Regions from separate parts of the Lentzea sp. JNUCC 0626 genome, predicted to be linked through region 3. Evidence: riboswitches for the same ligand, from Rfam matches in the RefSeq annotation. Region 3 holds a riboswitch; each other region holds the start of a gene.
The links. A riboswitch is a leader RNA that binds a small molecule or an ion and turns the genes downstream of it on or off. The one in region 3 is predicted to bind glycine.
Positions count from the first base shown of each region.

Region 1: it holds a riboswitch for glycine, as region 3 does, so the genes downstream of both, gcvH (glycine cleavage system protein GcvH) here and gcvT (glycine cleavage system aminomethyltransferase GcvT) in region 3, are expected to answer to the same signal.
Region 2: it holds a riboswitch for glycine, as region 3 does, so the genes downstream of both, gcvP (aminomethyl-transferring glycine dehydrogenase) here and gcvT (glycine cleavage system aminomethyltransferase GcvT) in region 3, are expected to answer to the same signal.

Region 1 is NZ_CP171635.1:8,371,285-8,375,966, forward strand. It holds gene JNUCC0626_RS39105 (MFS transporter) at 1-626, shown strand, start outside; gene JNUCC0626_RS39110 (TetR/AcrR family transcriptional regulator) at 636-1,316, shown strand; gene ald (alanine dehydrogenase) at 1,387-2,499, opposite strand; glycine riboswitch at 2,724-2,817, shown strand; gene gcvH (glycine cleavage system protein GcvH) at 2,880-3,263, shown strand; gene JNUCC0626_RS39125 (L-serine ammonia-lyase) at 3,296-4,660, shown strand; gene JNUCC0626_RS39130 (hypothetical protein) at 4,647-4,682, opposite strand, start outside.
Region 2 is NZ_CP171635.1:9,732,195-9,736,876, forward strand. It holds gene JNUCC0626_RS45820 (MerR family transcriptional regulator) at 335-901, shown strand; gene JNUCC0626_RS45825 (Clp protease N-terminal domain-containing protein) at 989-1,957, shown strand; glycine riboswitch at 2,014-2,109, shown strand; gene gcvP (aminomethyl-transferring glycine dehydrogenase) at 2,265-4,682, shown strand, end outside.
Region 3 is NZ_CP171635.1:9,330,546-9,335,227, forward strand. It holds gene JNUCC0626_RS43805 (hypothetical protein) at 1-124, shown strand, start outside; gene JNUCC0626_RS43810 (helix-turn-helix transcriptional regulator) at 289-780, shown strand; gene JNUCC0626_RS43815 (hypothetical protein) at 905-1,258, shown strand; gene JNUCC0626_RS43820 (DUF3817 domain-containing protein) at 1,273-1,575, shown strand; glycine riboswitch at 1,621-1,711, shown strand; glycine riboswitch at 1,713-1,803, shown strand; gene gcvT (glycine cleavage system aminomethyltransferase GcvT) at 1,903-2,997, shown strand; gene glyA (serine hydroxymethyltransferase) at 3,011-4,276, shown strand; gene JNUCC0626_RS43835 (COG4315 family predicted lipoprotein) at 4,441-4,682, opposite strand, start outside.

The sequences.
Region 1 (4,682 bases), 960 kb from region 3:
CGGTGGCGTCGGGCGTGCTGGCGGCGTTCGGCATGGCGGGCTCGCTCTTCCTGCTGACGCAACACCTTCAGGGCGTGCTGGGGTACAGCCCGTTGGAGGCCGGGGTGCGCGTGGCACCGATGGCGGTCGCGTTGCTCATCACCAGCAACACGTTGGGGCAGCTCGTGATGAAGCTCGGCGCGGGCCGGGCGATGTTGCTGGGCATGACGATCGTCGCGGGCGGCGTGCTGCTGCTCTCGATCGGCGACACCTACCCGCCGACGCTCGCCGGACTGGTGCTCATCGGCGTCGGAGTCGGTGTGTCGCAACCCGTTGCGGTCAACGCCCTGATGGGGTCGATCCCGCCGGAACGCGCCGGCATCGCGTCCGGGCTGTCGGGCACGTTGACGGAACTGGGCTCCTCGTTCGGCATCGCCGTGCTGGGCGCGCTGCTGTCGGCGCGGTTCGTCGCGTCACTGCCGGACGGCGTGTCGGGGCGTTCGCTGCAAGAGGCGTTGCACAGCGGTGCGGACATCACGGTCGTGCGCGAGGCGTTCTCGAACGGCATGAGCGTCAGCCTGATCATCGGCGCTGTCGCCGTGTTCCTGGGAGGTGTTGTGGCCAGCGTGCTGCTGCGACGTGCATAGGATCGCGACGTGGACAGCGTGTGGTTCAGCAAGCCCAGGCCCGGCAGCGGCCAGCCCCTCGGCCTGAGCCGGGACGCCATCGTGCGCAAGGCGATGGAGATGCTGGACGCCGACGGCCTGCAGAAGCTGTCCATGCGCAAGCTCGCGGCGGCGCTCGGCGCGGCACCCATGTCGTTGTACTGGCACGTTCCGACGAAGGACGCGCTGATCGAGCTCTGCCTCGACGAGGTCTACGGCGAGTTCACCCTGCCCGATCCCGAGACCGACTGGGAGATCGCGGTGCGCGCGTTGATGCACGAACTGCGTCAGCTCGCGCTGAAGCACCCGTGGTGGATCCGCGGGATCGGGCAGTTCAACACCATCGGCCCGAACGCGGTGGCCTACGCGGACGCCATGTTCGGGCCGATGCTGCGCGCCGGTCTGTCCACCGTGGTCGCCGCCCAGTCGATCTCCACGGTGGGCAGCTACGTCAACGGGTACGCGGTCGCGGAGGTCAACTTCGTCGGGCGCGGCGGGATGGACTCGCCGCCGCCGGACATGGGCAAGATCGCCGACCTCTACCGCGACAAGCACCCCAGGTACGTCGCGATGCTGGACGAACCCGAGGTGTGGACGCTGGACGGGCAGTTCGAGTTCGGGCTGGACTGCGTGATCGACGGCATCAAGGCGCGCGTCGCCGCCCTCAGATAGGCGAAACCCCCGCAGCGATTGACGCGTGCGGGGGCCTCATTCATTCAGTTGGCATTCATCTGGTCGGCTTTCAGACCACGGACTCCAGCGGCGTGTGCGCGAGGCCGGTCGCCTCGGCCACCGGGCCGTTGGTGAGCTGCCCGGCGTGCACGTTCAGGCCCAGGGCGAGCGAACGGTCGTCCTTCAGCGCCTTCTCCCAGCCCTTGTCGGCCAGCGCGACGGCGTACGGCAGCGTCACGTTGGTCAGCGCGTAGGTCGAGGTGCGCGGCACGGCGCCCGGCATGTTCGCCACGCAGTAGAAGACCGAGTTGTGGACCTCGTAGGTCGGCTCGGCGTGCGTGGTGGGACGCGAGTCCTCGAAGCAACCGCCCTGGTCGATCGCGATGTCGACGAGCACGGAGCCCGGCTTCATGTCGGCGACCAGCGCGTTCGACACGAGCTTCGGCGCGGCGGCACCGGGGACGAGCACGGCGCCGATGACCAGGTCGGCCTCGCGGACGGCCTGCTCGACGGAGAACGCGTTGGACGCGAGCGTGCGCAGACGGCCCTGGAACTGGGCGTCGATCTGGCGCAGGCGGTCGACGTTGGTGTCGAGGATCTGCACGTCCGCGCCCATGCCGACGGCGATGGTGGCCGCGTTGACGCCCGCCACGCCGCCGCCGATCACGACCACGCGGGCCGGGGCGACACCGGGGACGCCGCCGGGCAGCACGCCGCGGCCGCCGGAGGGCTTCATCAGGCTGAACGCGCCGACCTGCGGGGCGAGGCGGCCCGCGACCTCGGACATCGGGGCGAGCAGCGGCAGCGCGCGGTTCGGCAGCTGCACGGTCTCGTAGGCGATGGCCGTGGTGCCGGACGCCAGCAGCGCCTCGGTCAGCGGCTTGTCGGCGGCGAGGTGCAGATACGTGAAGAGGGTCTGGCCGGCGCGCAGACGGGGGTACTCCTCGGCGATCGGCTCCTTGACCTTGAGCACCAGGTCGCCCTCGGCCCACACGTCGTCGGCGGTCGCGAGGATCTTGGCGCCCGCGGCGAGGTACTCCTCGTCCGTGATCGCGGAACCGAGACCGGCACCCTGCTCGACGTAGACGTCGTGGCCGCGGCTGGTCAGCTCGTGCGCACCGGCAGGGGTGAGAGCGACGCGGTACTCGTGGTTCTTGATCTCGCGGGGAACAGCGATCCGCACGATGACTCCTCCGTTCGGTGGCCGACATCTCATAATGTGGGCCAGTCACAAGGTCATGTCACTGTGCTGATCGCACTATCCGGTAACCCTCCGGTTGTTCAGTTAGGACAGAGCGACCTGAGTGTTGTTCGCGTTCCACTTGACGTTCCCGCGTTGACACTCGGCGGGGGCCGCACATAGCGTTCGCGCCGAGAACTGAACACCGGCCGCGGCGCGCGAGCGCCAGAACCCGCGTGGGAGAGACCTCGACGAACGCAGTCGGGGCGCCGAAGGGGCAAGCTCCCGCACACTCTCAGGCAGCAAGACCACTCGGGGTAGGCAACTCTGCACGGCGGAGGGGGCGCTAGTTGTCCTGACCCGTCACAGCCAGAGGAGTCGCCGTGGAGTTCCCCGAGAACCTGCTCTACACCGTCGAACACGAGTGGGTCGACTGGACGCCGGGCACCCAGGACCCGCTGACCTGCGGAATCACCGCGTACGCCGCCGACGCGCTCGGCGACATCGTCTACGTGCAGCTGCCCGAGGTCGGTGCCAAGGTCGTCACCAACTCCGTCTGCGGTGAGCTCGAGTCCACCAAGTCCGTCAGCGACCTGTTCTCGCCCGTCACCGGGGAGATCATCGAGGTCAACGACGCCGTCGTGCAGGACCCGGCGATCGTGAACAACGACCCGTACGGCGAGGGCTGGCTGTTCAAGGTCCGCGTCGAGTCGGCCGAGAACCTGCTCACGGCGGCCAAGTACGCCGAGCTCACCAAGACCGACTGACTCCGCTCCGCCCCACCACGAAGGACTGATCAGTGGCGATCAGCGTTTTCGACCTGTTCTCCGTCGGCATCGGACCGTCCAGCTCCCACACGGTCGGCCCGATGCGCGCGGCCGCGATGTTCGTCGACAAGCTCGGCCCTCAGTTGTCCACTGTGGACCGCGTGCACGTCCAGCTGTTCGGGTCGCTCGGCGCGACCGGCCACGGCCACGGCAGCCCGAAGGCCGTGTTCCTCGGCCTGGAGGGCAACCTCCCCGAGGAGGTCGACCCCTCCGTCGCCGCCGAACGCGTCGAGGAGATCATCTCCAGTGGACGGCTGAGGCTCGGCGGGACGCACGAGATCGCGTTCACCCACGACCGCGACCTCGTCATGCACCGCCGCAAGTCACTCCCGTTGCACCCCAACGGGATGAGCTTCGAGGCGTTCGCGGACGGCAAGTCGGTCGAGCACGCCGTCTACTACTCGATCGGCGGCGGGTTCGTCGTCGACGAGAACGCGTCGGGCACCGACCGGATCAAGCCGGACACCACCCCGTTGCCGCACCCGTTCCTGACCGGCGACCAACTCCTCGCGCGCTGCCGCGAGACCGGCCTGTCGATCAGCGAGATCATGATGGCCAACGAGCTGTCGTGGCGCACGGAAACCGAGATCCGCGAAGGACTTCTGCACATCTGGCACGTCATGCAGGAGTGCGTCGAACGCGGCTGCACCGAACACGGCACGCTGCCCGGCGGCCTGAAGGTCCGCCGCCGCGCCGCCGAGATGCGCAAGCGTCTGGAGAGCGAACACTTCGTCACCGACCCGTTGCGGGTCATGGACTGGGTGACTCTCTTCGCGTTGGCGGTCAACGAGGAGAACGCGGCTGGTGGCCGTGTCGTCACGGCGCCGACCAACGGCGCGGCGGGCATCGTTCCGGCGGTTCTGCACTACTACACGAAGTTCGTGCCGGGTGCTTCCGACGACGGTGTCGTCCGGTTCTTGTTGACGGCGGGCGCTATCGGCGTGCTGTTCAAGGAGAACGCGTCGATCTCCGGTGCCGAGGTCGGCTGCCAGGGTGAGGTCGGGTCGGCCTGCTCGATGGCCGCGGGTGGGCTCGCCGAGGTGCTCGGCGGCACGCCCGAACAGGTCGAGAACGCCGCCGAGATCGCCATGGAGCACAACCTCGGGTTGACGTGCGACCCGATCGGCGGCCTGGTGCAGATCCCGTGCATCGAACGCAACGCCGTCGCGTCCATCAAGGCCATCACCGCGGTGCGGATGGCGTTGCGGGGCGACGGGTCGCACTTCGTGTCACTGGACAAGGTCATCAAGACCATGCGGGACACCGGCAAGGACATGTCGGTCAAGTACAAGGAGACGGCACGCGGCGGACTCGCCGTGAACGTCATCGAGTGCTGAACTCGATCATCAAATCGATGTC
Region 2 (4,682 bases), 400 kb from region 3:
TGAGGTGCGACGCCTGAGACGCCTGTGAGTGAGTTTCGGTGCGTCGCACTCTGTCTCGTATGGGCTTTCGAACGTTCGTTTGGACGTCACCCGACAGGACTACTTTAGGTCGTTTTTCTCGCTAAACGATCACTAAACGTCACCTGAAACGCCTAGTTCGGGTGACGGTATGACTCTCTACCTGAGGTTGAGGGTCGCAACTCCCCGCGCGTCGCGTTGACCTGCCCTCGGACCGGTCTTACCGTCGAACTCGAGTGGACGTCGCCGGTTCACGAGAGTGGACGCGGCGGCTTGACGGTCATGAGTTTCGTGGCCGTTCCGAGGGGAGGCAGGCGTGGTCGAGGAAGCGCCCTTGAGGGCGGAATCCGGGCTGCAGGGTGAACTGTTCCCGGACTCCTCGCTGCCGGACGAGCTCGTCGGTTACCGAGGGCCCGCGGCGTGCCAGATCGCGGGCATCACGTACCGACAGCTCGACTACTGGGCGCGCACCGGGCTGGTCGCGCCCACGGTGCGGATGGCGCACGGCTCGGGCAGCCAGCGGCTGTACTCCTTCAAGGACATCCTGGTCCTCAAGGTCGTGAAGCGGCTGCTGGACACCGGCGTCTCGTTGCAGAACATCAGGGTGGCGGTCGACCACCTGCGCCGCCGAGGTGTGCAGGACCTGGCGAAGATCACGCTCTTCTCCGACGGCACCACCGTCTACGAGTGCACCTCGCCGGAGGAGGTCGTCGACCTGCTGCAGGGCGGTCAGGGCGTCTTCGGCATCGCGGTGAGCGGGGCGATGCGCGAGATCTCCGGCACGATCCACGAGTTCCCGGCCGAACGGGCGGACGGCGTCGAGATCGCGCCGATGACCGAGGACGAGCTGACCCGTCGTCGTCGCGAGCGCGCCACCGGCTGACCGGCGCGGTGAACGTGGCCGACTGGCCGTCCTGAGTGGCCGGTCGGCAGCAGCGCCGAGAACCCCTTGCTCCCTAGCGTTTCCGGCATGACGCACACCCCTTCAGCGCAGGTGGTCAAGGTCCTGGCGGCGGCCTCGCAGCGCGCCTTCCGGCTGGAGTTCGGCTTCGTCGGCACCGAGAACCTGCTGATCGCACTGGTCGACACCATCGGCCCCGGCCGCAAACTCGGCACGACCTCGCTGACGGCACAGGCGATGGCCAGGGGCACGAGCCACTGGGCCGGTGACGACGGAGGAGTCGTCGCCGAGTCCCACCCGGACGTCATGGCGCTGATGAGCGCCGCCCACCACCACGCCCGCGTCGACACCGTCCTGCCCGTCAGCCGCGCGCTGGAGACCTGCCTGCTGGCCGCCGTGGCGCAGGCAGGCGACGGCGTCCTGACGACGACCCACCTCGCGCTGGCGCTGCTGTCGCTCGACTCCGGGCGGGTCGCCGACCTGATGTTCCTGCACGGCGTGGACGTGGAGGCGACCGCCGCGGCCGTGCGCGCCGACGCCGAACGCAAGTACGCCGAGGTCGAGGAGGCGCCCGCCGTGTGGCTGCTGCGCAAGGCAGGCGCGCTGGAGGGGGAATCCGGCGGCGGGTACGTGCGCTGGCTGACCAAGCTCGTGTCGCGCGGCCAGGGCCTCGGCGGCCCGGTGCTGACCGCAGTGCGCAACGAGGCGGACCGACTGGCTGTGGCCGGACGCCGGGACGTGTCGTCGCGGGATCTGGTGGAGGCGGTGCTGACGCTCGACCACCAGCTGACGGTGGCGGGGTGCAGGCTCAAGCCCGAGTTCGAGTCAGGTGGGGCGGCGGCACTGCGCGAAGCAGGAGTGGACGGCGCCTCTCTGCCGTCTGGAGGCACTGTCGAACGAGCGATGGAACGCGCGAAGCTCGTCGCGGCCCGCAGCGGCGACCCGGTCGTGGGCACCCGGCACCTGCTGCTGGCCGTGCGCGACGACCCCGCCGACCCGGTCGCGGCGGCCCTCGTCGGTCTTCGTGCTGAGACGTAGGTCGCGTCCCTAGCGACTACCCGGGCTGCCTGCGGGTATTCTTCTCGGGTAGTCGCTGAACTCAGGCGGGAGAGTCCGGGTCTCGAACCCGGCGCCGAAGGAGCAAGTCCCTCCCCGGGAACCTCTCAGGCATCCAGGACCGCCAGAGCGAGACGCCTCTGGAAAGTGGACTCCCGCGAGGGAGTCCCGCCGACGGTGAAAGCCCATCAGTGATGGGTGAACCTCTCAGGCGCCCGACATCGGGTACGGACAGAGCGGGGAGGGCACCAGGACACGTGTGCCCGAAGCCAGCCCCCGGAGGCGTTTGATGACGCAGGACCGCATTCCGCTCGCCGCTCTCGAGCACGGCACCCCGTTCGCCGACCGCCACGTCGGCCCGCGTCCCGCCGAACTCGCGCGCATCCTCGACGTCATCGGCGTCGGATCGCTGGAGGAACTGGCGCAGCACGCGGTTCCGTCGTCCATCCACGAGCGCGACCTCGTGCTGGACCTGCCCGCCCCGGCCACCGAGACCGAGGCGCTCGCCGAACTCCGCGAGCTCGCGTCCCAGAACCGGCCGATGACGCAGATGATCGGCCTGGGCTACTACGACACCGTGACGCCGGGCGTGATCCTGCGCAACGTGCTCGAAAGCCCTGCCTGGTACACGGCCTACACGCCGTACCAGCCGGAGATCTCGCAGGGCCGCCTCGAGGCGTTGCTGAACTTCCAGACGATGGTCGGCGACCTGACGGGCCTGCCGACCGCGAACGCGTCCATGTTGGACGAGTCGACCGCCGCCGCCGAGGCGATGACGCTGGTGCGCCGCGCCGGCAAGTCCAAGTCGAACAAGTTCGTCGTCGACTCCGACACGCTGCCGCAGACGCTCGCCGTCATCGAGACGCGCGCCGAGCCGCTCGGCATCGAGATCGTCGTCGCCGACCTGTCGCAGGGCATCGAGGGCCTGGGCCTCGGCGGAGACTTCTACGGCGTGCTGCTGTCCTACCCCGGCGCGTCCGGTGTGGTGCGCGACCAGAAGGCCCTCATCGAGGAGATCCACAACGCGGGCGCGCAGGCCGTCGTCGTCGCCGACCTGCTGGCGCTCACGCTGCTGCGCGCGCCGGGCGAGATCGGCGCGGACGTCGTCGTCGGCACCACCCAGCGCTTCGGCGTCCCGATCGGCTTCGGCGGCCCGCACGCCGGGTACATGGCCGTCCGCTCCGGTCTGGAGCGTCAGCTGCCTGGCCGTCTCGTCGGCGTCTCCGTCGACTCCGACGGCTCGCTCGCCTACCGGTTGGCGTTGCAGACCCGCGAGCAGCACATCCGCCGCGAGAAGGCCACGTCCAACATCTGCACCGCGCAGGTGCTGCTGGCCGTGATCGCCTCCATGTACGCCGTCTACCACGGTCCCGAGGGCCTGCGCGCCATCGCGACCCGCGTGCACCGCCTGGCCACCGTGCTCGCCACGGGCCTGTGCGAGGCCGGTCTGGACGTCGTGCACGGCGAGTTCTTCGACACCGTCGAGGTCCGCGTCGAGGGCAAGGCCGCCGAGGTCGTCGCGAAGGCCCGTGAGGCCGGCATCAACCTGCGTCTGGTCGACGAGGACGTCGTCGCCATCGCGTGTGACGAGAAGACGACCCGTGCGCACGTCGTCGCCGTGTGGAACGCCTTCGGTGTCACCAAGGCCGATGTGGACGCGATCGACGGCGACACCGCCGACGGCATCCCGGCCGACCTTCGCCGCACGTCCGACTACCTGACGCACCCGGTCTTCCACGCGCACCGCTCGGAGACGGCGCTGCTGCGCTACCTGCGCGCGTTGTCCGACAAGGACGTCGCGCTCGACCGCAGCATGATCCCGCTCGGCTCCTGCACGATGAAGCTGAACGCCACCGCGGAGATGGAGTCCATCACGTGGCCGGAGTTCTCGACGCTGCACCCGTTCGCGCCGGTCGAGGACGCCAAGGGCCTGCTCAAGATCGTGTCGGACCTGGAGGCCTGGCTCGCCGAGGTCACCGGCTACGACGCGGTGTCGTTGCAGCCCAACGCCGGCTCGCAGGGTGAGTTCGCCGGTCTGCTCGCGATCCGCGCGTACCACCGCGCCAACGGCAACGCCGACCGCGACGTCTGCCTGATCCCGTCGTCCGCGCACGGCACCAACGCCGCGTCCGCCGTCATGGCCGGCATGCGCGTCGTCGTCGTGAAGTGCGACGACAAGGGCAACATCGACATGGGCCACCTGCGCACCACGGTCGCCGAGCACGCCGACGACCTGGCCGCGATCATGATCACCTACCCGTCGACCCACGGCGTGTACGAGGACACCGTCCGCGAGGTCTGCGGCCTGGTCCACGACGCGGGCGGTCAGGTGTACGTCGACGGCGCGAACCTCAACGCGTTGATCGGCCTCGCGCGCTACGGCAAGTTCGGCTCGGACGTCTCGCACCTGAACCTGCACAAGACGTTCTGCATCCCGCACGGCGGCGGTGGCCCCGGCGTCGGCCCGATCGGCGTGAAGTCCCACCTCGCGCCGTTCCTGCCGAACCACCCGCTGCAGCCCACCGCGGGCCCGGCGACCGGCGTCGGCCCGATCTCCGGCGCCCCGTGGGGTTCCGCGTCGATCCTGCCGATCTCGTGGGCGTACGTGCGCATGATGGGCGGCGACGGCCTGCGCCGCGCGACCCTGACCGCCGTGGCCGCCGCGAACTACGTCGCGCGCCGCCTCGACGAGCACTACCCGGTCCTC
Region 3 (4,682 bases):
GATCACCCAGCCCGAGCAGTCCGCTTCGGCGGTCCAGCAGGTCCTCGGCTGGCTGCGTCAGGGCGCGGAGTCGATCATCACCTTCGTCAGGAGCCTCTTCGGGACGGCCACCCCGCTCAGCTAGTGACAGTCGGTGATCCTCGACCGTCTGCGTTGAGCCGGACGGGTGGAATGCGACCAATCACGCACTGGTAACGGGTGTTCTGGGGATTCAGGGTCTGGCGATTGTCAGACCTACCGAATACCTTCCGCTGCAATGGCCGATCCCCGACCGACGAGGAGGCACATATGGTCGAGGACTCCGGGGTCCACGAGCTGTTGCAGCAGTGGGCGGCTGAACGGTCTGATGACGCAGAGATGCAGGAGGTGAACCGGATCAAGAACGCGTGGCTCGCGGAGGCTCCCCCCTCGGCGCCTGGCATCCCCGTCCAGCGGGGCGGCAGGAGTGGGTCGCGTGGCTTGGTCAAGGTCGACTCGGCGGATCCGGCCTACGTGGCCGCGATGCGCAAGCGGGCGCCGGAGGCACCCGAGGCGATGCTCGCCGCCGCGGCGAGCTACTGGCAGTTGGTGGGCGACGTCGCCGAGGCCGAGCAGTGGTGGGACGCGGGCATCAGCCCGTTGGACCAGCGCGCGCTCGACTACCGCGCGGCCGGCCTCACGCCTGCCGATCTCGGGAGGCGCCTGGGACCGATGACGGTTCTCCAGCACCTTCGTCGTGGCTCTGCCGCGGCCTGGTGTGTTGCTCGTCTGCGGAGGCAGCGCCGGGACGGCGTGGCGTAGTTGGGAAACGGGCTGTCGGAGGCGGCAGCCCCGTAACCAACACCCCTCAAACGGGCGGCCTCCGTGCGGGAGGCCTCACCCAAGTAGTGTGGAGGTCGTGCGCGGCCTCCTTACTCCCCAACGTGTGCTGATCGCGTTCGCCTGTCTGGCGGCGCTGATCGTCTGTTGCGGGCTCGCCTGGTGGCAGTGGCAGCGCTTCGAGTCCGCCAGCGGCACGTTCCAGAACCTGGGCTACGTGCTGCAGTGGCCGCTGTTCGGCCTCTTCCCCCTCTTCATGGTCTGGCGCTTCCGCAAGCTCGCGCGCGAACGCCGTGACGAGGCTCTCTCACCCGAGCCGGTTGCACCCGCTCCCAGGCAGGAAAGTACGGTTGTCGCCGTCAAACCCGCGCCTGTCGAGCACTTCGACGATGACGAAGACGCGGAGCTCGCGGCCTACAACCGCATGCTCGCGGACCTCAACGCGCGGGACGGTCGTTGAGCGAAGGCGGGCAGATGAAGGGTGCGTTGACCCGGTTCAGGGTCATGGCTTACGTGGTCGGAGTCTTCCTGCTGCTCCTGGTCGTGGCGATGGTGCTCAAATACGCCGCGGACATGGGCGGCGCGATGAAGGTCGTCGGCCCGGTCCACGGCTTCCTCTACGCCATCTACCTGGTGATTTCCGTCGACCTGGCGCTGAAGCTGCGCTGGTCCATCAAGGGCACGGCGCTGGTGCTGCTCGCCGGCACGATCCCGTTCCTGTCGTTCTGGGCGGAGCGCAAGGTGGTCGAGAAGACGGCGCAGGGCGTGCCGCTGTGACGTTTGGCCTGCTAGCGTCTGGGGCTACCAACTGAACACGGCCGTCGATGTCGCGCGGGAGAGTCCCCTTCAGCGGGGACACCGTAGGAGCAACTCCTCCCCGGAATCTCTCAGGTACAGGTACCGCGCGACGCAGGCAACTCTGGAAAGCAGGCTCCCCGGGAGCCTCGCCCACGGTGCAAGCCACGCTCGTCGTGGTGAAGCTCTCAGGCTCATGACAGAGGGGGAGGCTCGCTCTAGTGAGGAGTCTCCGATGGACCGTGTCATTCTTCTGATGCCTCAGCCGGCCGCGTCCGGCTCTTCGGCGCACCCTGGAGGAGCGTTCTGATGTCCCGCCTCACGCCTCTGAACGCCGAGCACGAGCAGCTCGGCGCGATGTTCACCGACTTCGCGGGCTGGCGGATGCCGCTGCGCTACTCGTCCGAACTCGCGGAGCACCACGCCGTGCGCCAGACCGCCGGACTGTTCGACCTCACGCACATGGGTGAGATCGTGCTGACCGGTCCGCAGGCCGGCGTGGCCCTCGACTTCGCGCTGGTCGGCCACATCTCCGCGCTGGCCGTCGGCAAGGCCCGCTACACGATGATCACCCAGGCCGACGGCGGCGTGCTCGACGACCTGATCGTGTACCGCCTCGGCGACGAGGAGTTCATGGTCGTCGCGAACGCCTCCAACGCTTCAATGGTGGCTGAAGCGCTGGTCGAGCGCGCCGCCGGGTTCGATACGGTCGTGACGGACAAGTCGACGGACTACGCGTTGATCGCGATCCAGGGCCCGAAGTCGGTCGAGATCCTGTCGGGGCTCACCGAGACGGACCTGGCGACGGTCAAGTACTACGCCTCGTACCCGTCGAAGGTCGCCGGCGTCGACGCGCTGCTGGCCCGCACCGGCTACACCGGTGAGGAGGGCTTCGAGCTGTTCGTCGCGCCCGCCGACGCCGGTGCCGTCTGGGCGGCGTTGCTGGAGGCCGGCGAGGCGCACGAGCTCAAGCCGTGCGGTCTCGGCTGCCGCGACACGTTGCGCCTCGAAGCCGGGATGCCGTTGTACGGCAACGAACTCACCACGTCGCTCACGCCGTACCACGCCGGTCTCGGCCGCGTCGTGAAGCTCGACAAGCCCGGCGACTTCGTGGGCCGCGACGCGCTGACGAAGGTGTCGGAGTCCGATGTGGACTCGGTCCTGGTCGGACTGAAGACGCCCGAACGTCGTGCCCCGCGCCACGGTTACGCGGTCCTCAACGGCGACGACGTCGTAGGCGAGGTGACGTCGGGCGCGCTGTCCCCGACCCTCGGCTACTCCGTCGCCATGGCCTACGTGAACAAGGCCAGTGCCGAGCCCGGCACCCCACTGCTGGTCGACGTCCGCGGCAAGAAGCAGCCGGTCGAGGTCGTCGCACTTCCGTTCTACAAGCGCGCCAAGTAGGGAGATCTTTCCGATGTCCGACCAGTTCAACGCTTCCCTCGCGGAGTACGACCCCGAGGTTGCGCAGGCCGTGGCGGCCGAGCTGGCGCGCCAGCAGGGCACGCTCGAGATGATCGCCTCGGAGAACTTCACCCCCGTGTCGGTGCTCCAGGCCCAGGGCTCGGTGCTCACCAACAAGTACGCCGAGGGCTACCCGGGCCGTCGCTACTACGGCGGCTGCGAGCACGTGGACGTCGTCGAGCGCCTCGCCATCGAGCGCATCAAGTCGCTCTTCGGCGCGGGCTTCGCGAACGTCCAGCCGCACTCCGGCGCCCAGGCCAACGCGGCCGCCATGTTCGCGCTGCTCCAGCCCGGCGACACGATCCTGGGCCTGGACCTCGCGCACGGCGGTCACCTGACGCACGGCATGCGCATCAACTTCTCCGGCAAGCTCTACAACGTCGTGCCGTACCACGTCTCCGACGGTGACGGCCGCGTCGACATGGCCGAGGTCGAGCGCCTCGCCCAGGAGCACCGCCCGAAGCTGATCGTCGCGGGCTGGTCCGCCTACCCGCGTCAGCTGGACTTCGCCGAGTTCCGCCGCATCGCGGACTCGGTCGAGGCCTACCTGATGGTCGACATGGCGCACTTCGCGGGCCTCGTGGCCGCGGACCTGCACCCGTCGCCCGTGCCGCACGCGCACGTCACGACGACCACGACCCACAAGACCCTCGGCGGTCCGCGTGGTGGCGTGATCCTGTCGAACGAGGCCGACATCGCCAAGAAGATCAACTCGGCGGTGTTCCCCGGTCAGCAGGGCGGTCCGCTGGAGCACGTGATCGCGGCGAAGGCCGTGGCGTTCAAGCACGCCGCGTCGCCCGAGTTCGCCGACCGCCAGCGCCGCACACTGGAAGGCGCGCGCATCCTGGCCGACCGCCTCTCGCAGGCCGACGTGGCCGCGGCGGGCGTGAAGGTCCTCACCGGCGGCACGGACGTCCACCTGGTCCTGGTCGACCTGGTGAACTCCGAGCTCGACGGCAAGCAGGCCGAGGACGTGCTGCACCAGATCGGCATCACGGTCAACCGCAACGCCGTGCCGAACGACCCGCGTCCCCCGATGGTGACGTCGGGTCTGCGCATCGGCACGCCGGCGCTCGCGACCCGCGGGTTCGGCGAGGTGGACTTCACCGAGGTCGCCGACGTGATCGCGGAGGCCCTCAAGCCGGGTGCCGCGATCGACGAACTGCGGGCCCGCGTCGAGGTTCTCGCGGCCAAGCACCCGCTGTACTCCACGCTCTGATCTGCTCTCAGACGAGAAGGGGCGCCACCCGCGGTTCGGGTGGCGCCCCTTCTCGTTACCCCGGAGCGAAAACGACGGGAACCCCGGCCCCTTCCCCAGGGCCGGGGTGTCACCGTGTCAGGGTGTGTCTTTCAGATGGACCGTCCTAACGGGACTGTGGGGTGTTACGCAGCGGGCGCCACGACCGTTCCAGGCGGGAGGCACTCCACGTTGCGCTTGCCGTCGGGCTGAATCACGAACCAGGTGTTGCCGATGCCCTGGCCGGCCCACTTACCGGGAGCCGGGTCCTTCGAGTAGGTGTAGAGAGCCCAGCCGTCGATGGCGACCTGCTTCTTGCCGTCGGCGCGGGTGATCAGCGACACCAGCTTCGAGTCGACGCCTTCGAGCTGCGGAACCGTGTCCGACA